DNA from 4 places in the Streptomyces sp. NPDC006259 genome. Region 4 is predicted to be linked to each of the others. Evidence: riboswitches for the same ligand, from Rfam matches in the RefSeq annotation. Region 4 holds a riboswitch; each other region holds the start of a gene.
What was found. Region 4 has a riboswitch for cyclic di-AMP ahead of ACFYO5_RS33755 (M23 family metallopeptidase). Riboswitches for the same ligand answer to the same signal wherever they lie in the genome.
Positions count from the first base shown of each region.

Region 1 (2,193 bases), on a different contig from region 4:
CACCTCGACTGGCGCCGGCTCCTGGAACACCTCCACGACGTACGGGGCGTACGGCGCCTGATGGTCGAGGGCGGCGGGACCGTCCACACCCAGCTCCTCCAGGAGGGCCTCGCCGACGAACTCCAGCTCGTCCTGGCACCGTTGTTCGTGGGCGACCCGGACGCGCCCCGGCTCTTCGGCCCCGGCGGTTATCAGGGCGGGCGCCTGCGGCTGGTCGGGACCCGGCGCATCGAGGACGTCGTCCTGATGTCGTACGAGCCCACCGCACCCGGTACCGGCCCGCTCCCCGCCGCCGCCGACCGGCACTGGCTGGCCCTCGCCTGTGAGCTGGCCGCCGCCTGTCCGCCGTCGCGGACCGCCTTCAGTGTCGGCGCGGTCGTGGTGGCGGCCGACGGCACGGAGCTGGCGCGCGGCCACTCCCGCGAGGCGGGCGATCCCGTCGTCCACGCCGAGGAGGCGGCCCTCGCCAAGATCGACGCCGCCGACCCCCGGCTGGCCGGCGCCACCGTCTACAGCAGCCTGGAGCCCTGCGCCCGGCGCTCCTCCCGGCCCGCCCCGTGCGCCCGCCTCATCCTCGACGCGGGCGTGCGCCGGGTCGTGACGGCCTGGCGGGAGCCGGACACCTTCGTCACCGATGCCGACGGCAGCGGCCTGCTCACCGCCGCCGGAGCGGACGTCGTCGTCCTTCCGGAGTACGGGGACCAGGCGAAGGCGCCGAACGGGCATCTGCTCCGACGGACCCCCTGATCGAGCCCCCGCGTCCGACCGTGGTTCTGGGCATCCCCCGCATGGCGTAGACTGGTGTCACACCGACGCGGGGTGGAGCAGCTCGGTAGCTCGCTGGGCTCATAACCCAGAGGTCGCAGGTTCAAATCCTGTCCCCGCTACTCAAGGCCGAAGGCCGGAATCCTGATCATGGGATTCCGGCCTTCGGTGCGTTCGGCGGGCGGCGTCGCCGCAGGAGCCGTCACGCAGGGTGATCGCTCGGGAGCCCTGTGATCACATCTGAGTCACCATCAAAAACCCGGGTGACTCCTGAGGTGTTCCGGCGGTCGGTCAACTCGCCCGTTTTTCAGCGGTCCTGGGCCGAAAGTCCAGGCCAGAAATGTTGTTGATCAAGCAGAACGGCTTGGAATCATGCGCCCAGGTCTATTAACGTTCGATAACGCAGCGCGGTCGTCCCAGCCGGCACAAGAGTCGGCTCCGCGCGCACGCGTCGAATCCCGCAAGGGAACCGGGGAACCACCAACTTGGGGTGAATCTCGCGTAAGCCGCCGTACAGTCACGGCCGGTATACGCGCGTAGGAGACCTTCCCGCTCCGAACCCGTCAGCTAACCCGGTAGGCGACGGAAGGAAAGGAGCACGCCCGCGTGGCGTCCAACCGGCCTGCCCCAGAAGCCCCCACCGTGCCCGCCCAGCAGACCTTCGGCTACGGCACCTACCGCACCGACGAGGGCCCCTGGGAGGAATGGAACCCCACCGCGGACTCCGTTCGCCCGGTGCGCGGTAAGCACCGCGTCGCCAAGCAGCGCGGCGGACTCGCCCGCAGCTCCACCGTTCTCGGCGTCGGTGTCATCGCTGCCGTCGGCGGCGCGGGCATGGCCAGCGCCAACACCGGCAAGTCGCCGGTCTCCATCTCCATGCCGGACCTTCCCTCGGTGGGTTCCCTCATCTCGGACGACGACACCCCCGAGGAGACGGCGCCCGCGCTCAGCACCTTCGGCGCCGAGACCGTCGCCGACGACCGCGCGGACAGCGGTGCCGACGCCGGTGAGGCGCTCCGCAACCGGATCATGGCGCAGGCCGAGTCGCAGCAGACACAGGTCGAGACCAAGGCGCAGGAAGCCGCCGAGGCCGCCGCGGCCAAGGCCGCCGCCGACGCCGCCGCCAAGGCCGAGAAGGCCGCCGCGGCCAAGGCCGAGGCCGCCAGGAAGAAGGCCGCCGAGGAAGCCGCCAAGAAGGCGGAGGCCGAGCGCCTCGCCGAGCTGGCCAAGCAGTTCACGCTGCCGACCTCCTCGTACACGATCACCTCGACCTTCGGCCAGGCCGGCGCCTACTGGTCCTCCGGGTACCACACCGGCCTTGACTTCGCCGCCCCCACCGGCACGCTCATCAAGGCCGTGCACAACGGCACCATCACCTCCGCCGGCTACGACGGGTCGTACGGGTACAAGACCGTGCTCACCCTGGAC
Region 1 is NZ_JBIAHY010000006.1:687,767-689,959, forward strand. It holds gene ACFYO5_RS27650 (dihydrofolate reductase family protein) at 1-747, shown strand, start outside; tRNA gene ACFYO5_RS27655 (tRNA-Met) at 814-887, shown strand; cyclic di-AMP (ydaO/yuaA leader) riboswitch at 1,205-1,364, shown strand; gene ACFYO5_RS27660 (M23 family metallopeptidase) at 1,372-2,193, shown strand, end outside.
Region 1: it holds a riboswitch for cyclic di-AMP, as region 4 does, so the genes downstream of both, ACFYO5_RS27660 (M23 family metallopeptidase) here and ACFYO5_RS33755 (M23 family metallopeptidase) in region 4, are expected to answer to the same signal.

Region 2 (2,193 bases), on a different contig from region 4:
GGGAGAACGCACCGGGGCGGGGAGACCGTGGGGACGGGGCCCCTCACGAGGGCTTCGGCACGGCGGCCTCGGCGGTGAGGGGGCCGTGGTCCGGCCGGGGGCCTGATGTCACTTCAGGTGCAGCTGCTGACCGGGGTAGATGAGGTCGGCGTCCTGGACGATGTCCTTGTTCAGGTCGAACAGCTTGGCCCAGCCACCCTTGACGCCGTGCGCCTCGGCGATGGAGCTGAGGGTGTCACCCTTGACGACCTTGTACTCGCCGTCACCCTTCTTGACCTTCTTGCCGGTCGGGGTGGTGACCGTCTTCTGCGACTTGGCGGCCGGACGCTCGGCGGAGCGGGAGGCGCCCTGCTGCTCGGTGGAGCGGGTGGTGGTCTCCGAGGAGCCGCCGGACGAGGAGCTGCCGCTGGACGAGGAGCTGCCGGCGGACGAGCCGTTGGAGGACGAGCCGCCGTTGGAGGAGGCGCCGGACAGACCCACGCCGCAGACCGGCCAGGCACCCTTGCCCTGGCCCGCGAGGACCTTCTCGGCGATCTGGATCTGCTGGGACTTGGAGGCCTGGTTGGCCTGCGCGGCGTACTGCGTGCCGCCGTACGCGGCCCAGGTGGAGGCGGAGAACTGCAGACCGCCGTAGTAGCCGTTGCCCGTGTTGATGGACCAGTTGCCGCCGGACTCGCACTGGGCGACCGCGTCCCACTCGGAGACGGTGGCGGCGGAGGCGTTGCCGGCCGCCATGAGCGGGGCGGCTATGGCGACGCCGGTGACACCGGCGAGCGCGGCGACGCGGGTGGCCTTGGACGGACGGCGGTGCTTGCCCTTACCGGAAAACAGCATGGTGGATCCCCTCACCGACGCCTGCGAGGTGAGCTGTCGGGTTCGGGCCGTGTGAGTTGCCCGGCCACCGTTCCCCGGGAGCACTGCTCCCCGGGAGGTGACTTCACCCCAAGCCGTTCCGGTCGACTGCCCCGGTACGGCACTTACCTTGGGTCCCCCGCTCCTGCCTACGGCGCTTGCGCGACGACTGTTCCCGGGCCGCCACTGGCAGGATTCGGCGTTGCGGCGGCCGGGGCCCGGATTGCCGAGCGGTCCCGACCGTAGACACGCGCCCGGCGGAATTTCAAAGAGGATCACGCCTTCTGAGACTCATCCCACACTTTCACCAAAGCGGACATTCGCCGCGAAGTGTGACGCGAACTCCCGTTGTTTTTCCCGTTTTTCCGCCCTATTCCGCCGCTGTGTCGAGCGTCTGACCGGCGGAGATGTTGTTCGGGTCGGAGCCGATGGCGTCCTTGTTCTCGTCGTAGAGCGCGCGCCATCCGCCGTCGAGGCCAAGGGAATCGGCGATGGAGACGAGGGAGTCGCCCTCGCGGACGACATAGGTGCCCGCGGCGTGGCGGCCCGAGGAGGCGGTGGTGGTGCCGTCCGCGGCCTCGTCGGCGGTGGTGCCGCGATGACGGCCGGAGGTGAGGGAACCCGTGTCGACGAGGCTCCAAGAGCCCGCCTCCTGGACCGACTTGTCCGAGTCGTCCACTTCTGGGGTTGCCGTGGACGGGCTGTCGCCCGTTCGCGAGGTGTCCGCACCGGCGGGCTCGCCGGACTTCGAGGCCCCGTCCGGCGTACCGGAGGAAGGGGACGAAGCGGACGGAGACGCCTTGTCCGTGGCATCCGCCGCATCCGCGGCATCCGTGGAGGATTCGGCCGACGGAGAGGCGGACGCCCCCGAGGAGTTGGAGGCCGAGGAGCCGGACGACCCCTTGGACAGGTCGGACAATCCGGACGTCACGGGGGAGTCGGACGAGGGGTCCGCCACACCGGTGTCCACGCTGCCCGCGCCGTTCTCCTTGCTGAGCCCGGACGTCAGTCCGCAGGTGCCCCAGGCGCCGACGCCCTGAGCGGCGAGGACCTTCTGGGCGACGGATATCTGCTGGTTGCGGCTGGCGAGGTCGGGGCGCTCGGCGAAGTCGAGGCCGCCGTGCGCCTCCCAGTCCTCCTGGCTCAGCGCCAGGCCGCCGTACTCGCCGTTGCCCTGGTCGGCACTCCAGGAACCGCCGGTCTCGCACTCCGCCACCGTGTCCCACACCGTGCCGTCGGCCGCGCTCGCGCCGGTGGCGCCCAGCAGCGGGATGGCGATCGCGGAGCCGGTCACGCCGGCCGCGACGAGGAGGGCCGGAGCCTGACGGGGGCGCCGGTGAC
Region 2 is NZ_JBIAHY010000013.1:98,209-100,401, forward strand. It holds gene ACFYO5_RS36930 (transglycosylase family protein) at 109-834, opposite strand; cyclic di-AMP (ydaO/yuaA leader) riboswitch at 838-1,019, opposite strand; gene ACFYO5_RS36935 (transglycosylase family protein) at 1,223-2,193, opposite strand, start outside.
Region 2: it holds a riboswitch for cyclic di-AMP, as region 4 does, so the genes downstream of both, ACFYO5_RS36930 (transglycosylase family protein) here and ACFYO5_RS33755 (M23 family metallopeptidase) in region 4, are expected to answer to the same signal.

Region 3 (2,193 bases), on a different contig from region 4:
AGCCCGCGTCGGCACTCCCGGAGCACGCCCCGGCCGGACTCTCCTACCGGCCGACACCCCCGGACGCCACCGCCACCGCCACTGCCCACCGCCACCGCCACCGCCACCGCCCACTCCGACCGCGACCGCCCACTGCGACCGCGACCGCGGCTGACGCACGAGGCTGACGTACGAGTCGCAGCGCACCCAGGTGCGTAGACGGCGGCACAGGTCCGCGGCGTGGCACCGGGCCGCCCCGCCCACCACCCACGTGCACGCGGCGCCTCGAACGGCGGGAGCCTCAGCAACGACTCCCCGTCGAGAGGTGTACGCACGGAGGGCGGCGGGGGCGTGTTCCACCGGACCGGGCGGAAGCACCTTCCACGTACGCCCCTTTAAAAGGGACTTGAGGCTCAATGCCCGTTATACCCTTCTTATGGACGCTGGTGAGTTGGCTCACTCCACAGCCCTGCCGGTGACCAGACCCGGAAGCTGTGATTCCGCTTTGCCGTCGGCGAGTTGACGTCCGGCGAATACAAAGGATCAAGCAGGCATAGTCATCCGATCAAGGTCAATAGGGGCGATCTGTGAATCCGGCACTTGTTCCGGACATGCGCTCTCGCATACGTTCCCGGCCTGTCGGGCAGACGCCTAATCCTGCCGCCGCCCGACATCCCATTGACCAACACTCACGCACGGCAGGAGCGGGGGACCCAGGTAAGTCGCCGAGCCGTACGTCACGGACGTACCGGACCGGCTTGGGGTGAAGCCGTCCCGCCGTACCCCTACGGCGGCCGGCCGGGCACTTTCCAGCCCGAACCCGACAGCTCACCTCGCAGGCGCCGGAGAGGAACCTTTCGTCATGCCTGCTGCCGCCCAGCACCGCCGCACCCGCCTCGCCCGCACCCTCGCCGTCGCCGCCACCGGCGCCGCCGTGCTGGCCCTTCCGCTCATCGGCTCCACCAGCGCCTCCGCGGCCACCACGACGTCGGCCACCACGGCCACCACCACGGCCGGGTACACCGACAACCTCGACGGCTGGATCCGCGAGTCCCTCGCGATCATGGCCGAACAGGGCATTCCGGGCACCTACGACGGCATCTACCGCAACGTCATGCGCGAGTCCTCGGGCAACCCGAACGCCATCAACCTCTGGGACTCCAACGCGGCCGCGGGTATCCCGTCCAAGGGCCTGCTCCAGGTCATCGACCCCACCTTCGCCGCCTACCACGTGGCCGGCACGGCCTACGACCCGTACGACCCGGTCGCCAACATCACCGCCGCCTGCAACTACGCGGCCCACCGGTACGGCTCGATCGACAACGTCTTCGGCGCCTACTGACAGCCTCCCCAGGAGAGCCGGGGAGCCGGGACAGCCGGGGACCGGGCTGCCGGGGACCGGGAGAACCAGGGAACCGGGAACCTGTAGAACGAGGGAACCAGGTGGCCTGGGGCGCCAGGTGAACTACGGGAACAGTCTTTCGAGGACGACGGCCACGCCGTCGTCCTCGTTCGACGTCGTCACCTCGTCCGCCACCGCCCTGAGTTCGGGATGGGCGTTGGCCATCGCCACACCGCGCGCCGCCCAGTCGAACATCGGAAGGTCGTTGGGCATGTCACCGAAGGCGATCGTGTCCTCGGGCCGCAGCCCGAGGTGCTCGGCCGCCAGGGCCAGCCCGGTCGCCTTCGTCACTCCGCACGGCTGTAGTTCCACCGTGCCCGGCCCGGACATCGTGACGGTGGCCAGCGAGCCGACCACTGAACGGGCCGTCGCCGCCAACTCGTCGTCGGACAGGGTCGGATGACGCAGCAGCACCTTGCTGATCGGCTCGCACCACAGGTCGTCGCGCACTCCGACGCGCAGGGCCGGCAGCGTGGGATGCGGCATCAGATAGCCCGGTTCGATGAGCGTGAGCCCGTCGACGCCGTCCTGGTCGACGGCCGCGTACACCTCGCCCACCTCGGCCTCGATCTTGCCGAGCGCCGTCTCGGCCAGTTCACGGTCCAGGGTGACCGACCACAGCAGACGGTCCGCCCCGACGTCGTAGAGCTGCGCGCCCTGTCCGCACACCGCGAGCCCTCTGCCGCGCAGGATGTCGAGCAGCGGCCGTACGCGAGGCGCCGGCCGGCCGGTCACCACCAGGTGGTGGGCCCCTGCCGCCGCCACCCTCGCGAGCGCGTCGAGCGACCGGTCGGAGAAGGTGTCGTCGCCGC
Region 3 is NZ_JBIAHY010000004.1:118,914-121,106, reverse strand. It holds cyclic di-AMP (ydaO/yuaA leader) riboswitch at 656-836, shown strand; gene ACFYO5_RS17140 (transglycosylase SLT domain-containing protein) at 842-1,321, shown strand; gene ACFYO5_RS17135 (HAD family hydrolase) at 1,445-2,193, opposite strand, start outside.
Region 3: it holds a riboswitch for cyclic di-AMP, as region 4 does, so the genes downstream of both, ACFYO5_RS17140 (transglycosylase SLT domain-containing protein) here and ACFYO5_RS33755 (M23 family metallopeptidase) in region 4, are expected to answer to the same signal.

Region 4 (2,193 bases):
CCCGCACTGGAGGACCTGTGGAAGGTGCTGCGCACTCTCGCCGAGGGGGGTCTGACCGACGCCGAACGCGACGTCGCCGTGCAGAACCTCGTCGGGGTGGCGCCCCTGAAGTACGAGACGGCGGCCGCTGTCGCCGGCACGCTCGCCGACCAGGTCGAGCAGCACCTGCCGGACGACTACCAGGCGACGCTGTACCAGCAGCTCGCCGCGACCGGCACCGTCGAGGCCACCGCGGCGGTCGTGAGCGCCTTCCCGGTGGACCGTCTGGTGACGGTCCTGGTCGGCGACGCGGCCGCGATCAAGGCGCCGGTCGAAGCCCTCGGCATCGGCGAGGTGAAGGTGGTCTCCGCGGAGTAGGTCGCGGAGCGGGCAGGCGCGGCGGGACCGTGAAGCGGAAACACGGAGCGGGACCGCCGAGCAGGAACGATCACCGAGCAGGAACGACGCGCGGTGGCGGCGCGGAGCGAGCGGCAACCGCGGCGCCACGCGCGCAGGAGCCCTGGTGGACGGATGTGTCACCAGGGCTCCCTGATGTCCGAATTGAGGGAGAGGCTGCCTGTCTGCCCTGTGGCATGCGCTACAAAAGCCGCGTTCTGTTTGGGGATTGAAGGCCGCCGCGTCTACTTTCGACCGGGCTGTTCGTCAGGCAGTGCGCCGCATCCGCGGCACCGGACAGTCATCGCCGAGTCCCCGCATGGCGCGAGCCAGGGGAGCCGGGGACCCAACTAGGCAGTCCCTGGGGTGAATCGGACGCCCGCGCACGTCGCGAGGGGGTCCGTAGGAGACCTTCCTGCTCCGAACCCGTCAGCTAACCCGGTAGGCGAGAGGGAAGGAAAGGACCGCTCAACTTCATGGCGTCCACTTGCGCCACCGGGAAGCACCGTCGTCCCAGCCGGATGAAGCGCACCACCGCCCGCGTGGCGGGTATCGCGGCGCTCACCACCACCGGCGTCATCGGCACCGTCGCCTCCAGCCCCGCCCTCGCCGCGGAGAGCCCCGTAGAGCAGACCGGCCTCATCCCGGTCGTCGCCGTCGGCGACACGGTCGCCGAGCGGATCGACGACCAGGCCGCCGCCCAGAAGCAGGCCGCCCTGGAGGAGGCCGCGCGCAAGGAGGCCGCCGCCCGGGCCGCGGCGAAGGTCAAGGCGGAGCGCGAGGCCAGGGTCCGCGCCGCCCGTGCGGCCGAGCGCGAGCGCCTCAACACCTTCGTCTCGCCGATCAGCGGCTCCTACGTCTCCACGGGCTACCGTTCCGGCGGCTCCCTGTGGTCCTCCGGCAGCCACACCGGCATCGACTTCCACGCCTCCACCGGCACCCCGGTGCACGCGGTGGGCCTCGGCACCGTCGTCGAGACCGGCTGGGGCGGCGCCTACGGCAACCAGGTCGTGATCCGGATGAACGACGGCACGTACACCCAGTACGGTCACCTCTCGTCCATCGGCGTCTCGGTGGGCCAGAAGGTCGCCCCCGGCCAGCAGATCGCCCTCTCCGGCGCCACCGGCAACGTCACCGGCCCGCATCTGCACTTCGAGGCCCGCACCAGCCCGGAGTACGGCTCGGACATCGATCCGGTCGCCTACCTCCGCACGCACGGCGTGCGCATCTGACGAGACGCGACACACCGTATCGCCCCGGCCCACACGGCCGGGGCTTTCGTCGTTTCAGGGACCGTGCTGTCCAAAAAATATCCATGGATTCCGGCCCGCCATCGGAAATTCCCGCTGATTGCAATAGAGTCACGGAACACACGTCAATCGTCGACGTTTCACGGGGATTAAGGCGGAGGTCGGTCATGCGTATTCCGGCGCACTCGGTGTGCACGGCCATCCGGGACGACATCGTCGCGGGTGTCTACGAGCGCGGCAGCCGCCTCACCGAAGAACTCCTCGCCCGCCGCTACGGCGTTTCGCGCGTCCCGGTCCGGGAGGCCCTGCGCACGCTGGAGGCGGAGGGCTTCGTCGTCACACGGCGGCACGCGGGCGCGTGCGTCGCCGAACCGACCGAGCCGGAGGCCGCCGACCTGCTGGAGATGCGCATGCTCCTGGAGCCGCTCGGCGCCGCCCGGGCCGCCCAGCGACGCACCGAGGCGCATCTCAAGGTGCTGCGCGGCCTCGTCCGACTGGGCCAGGAGCGTGCCAGGCGGGGCAACAGCGAGGATCTGCGCTCCCTGGGGGGCTGGTTCCACGAGACTCT
Region 4 is NZ_JBIAHY010000010.1:144,524-146,716, reverse strand. It holds gene ACFYO5_RS33760 (M16 family metallopeptidase) at 1-357, shown strand, start outside; cyclic di-AMP (ydaO/yuaA leader) riboswitch at 671-838, shown strand; gene ACFYO5_RS33755 (M23 family metallopeptidase) at 852-1,607, shown strand; gene ACFYO5_RS33750 (GntR family transcriptional regulator) at 1,793-2,193, shown strand, end outside.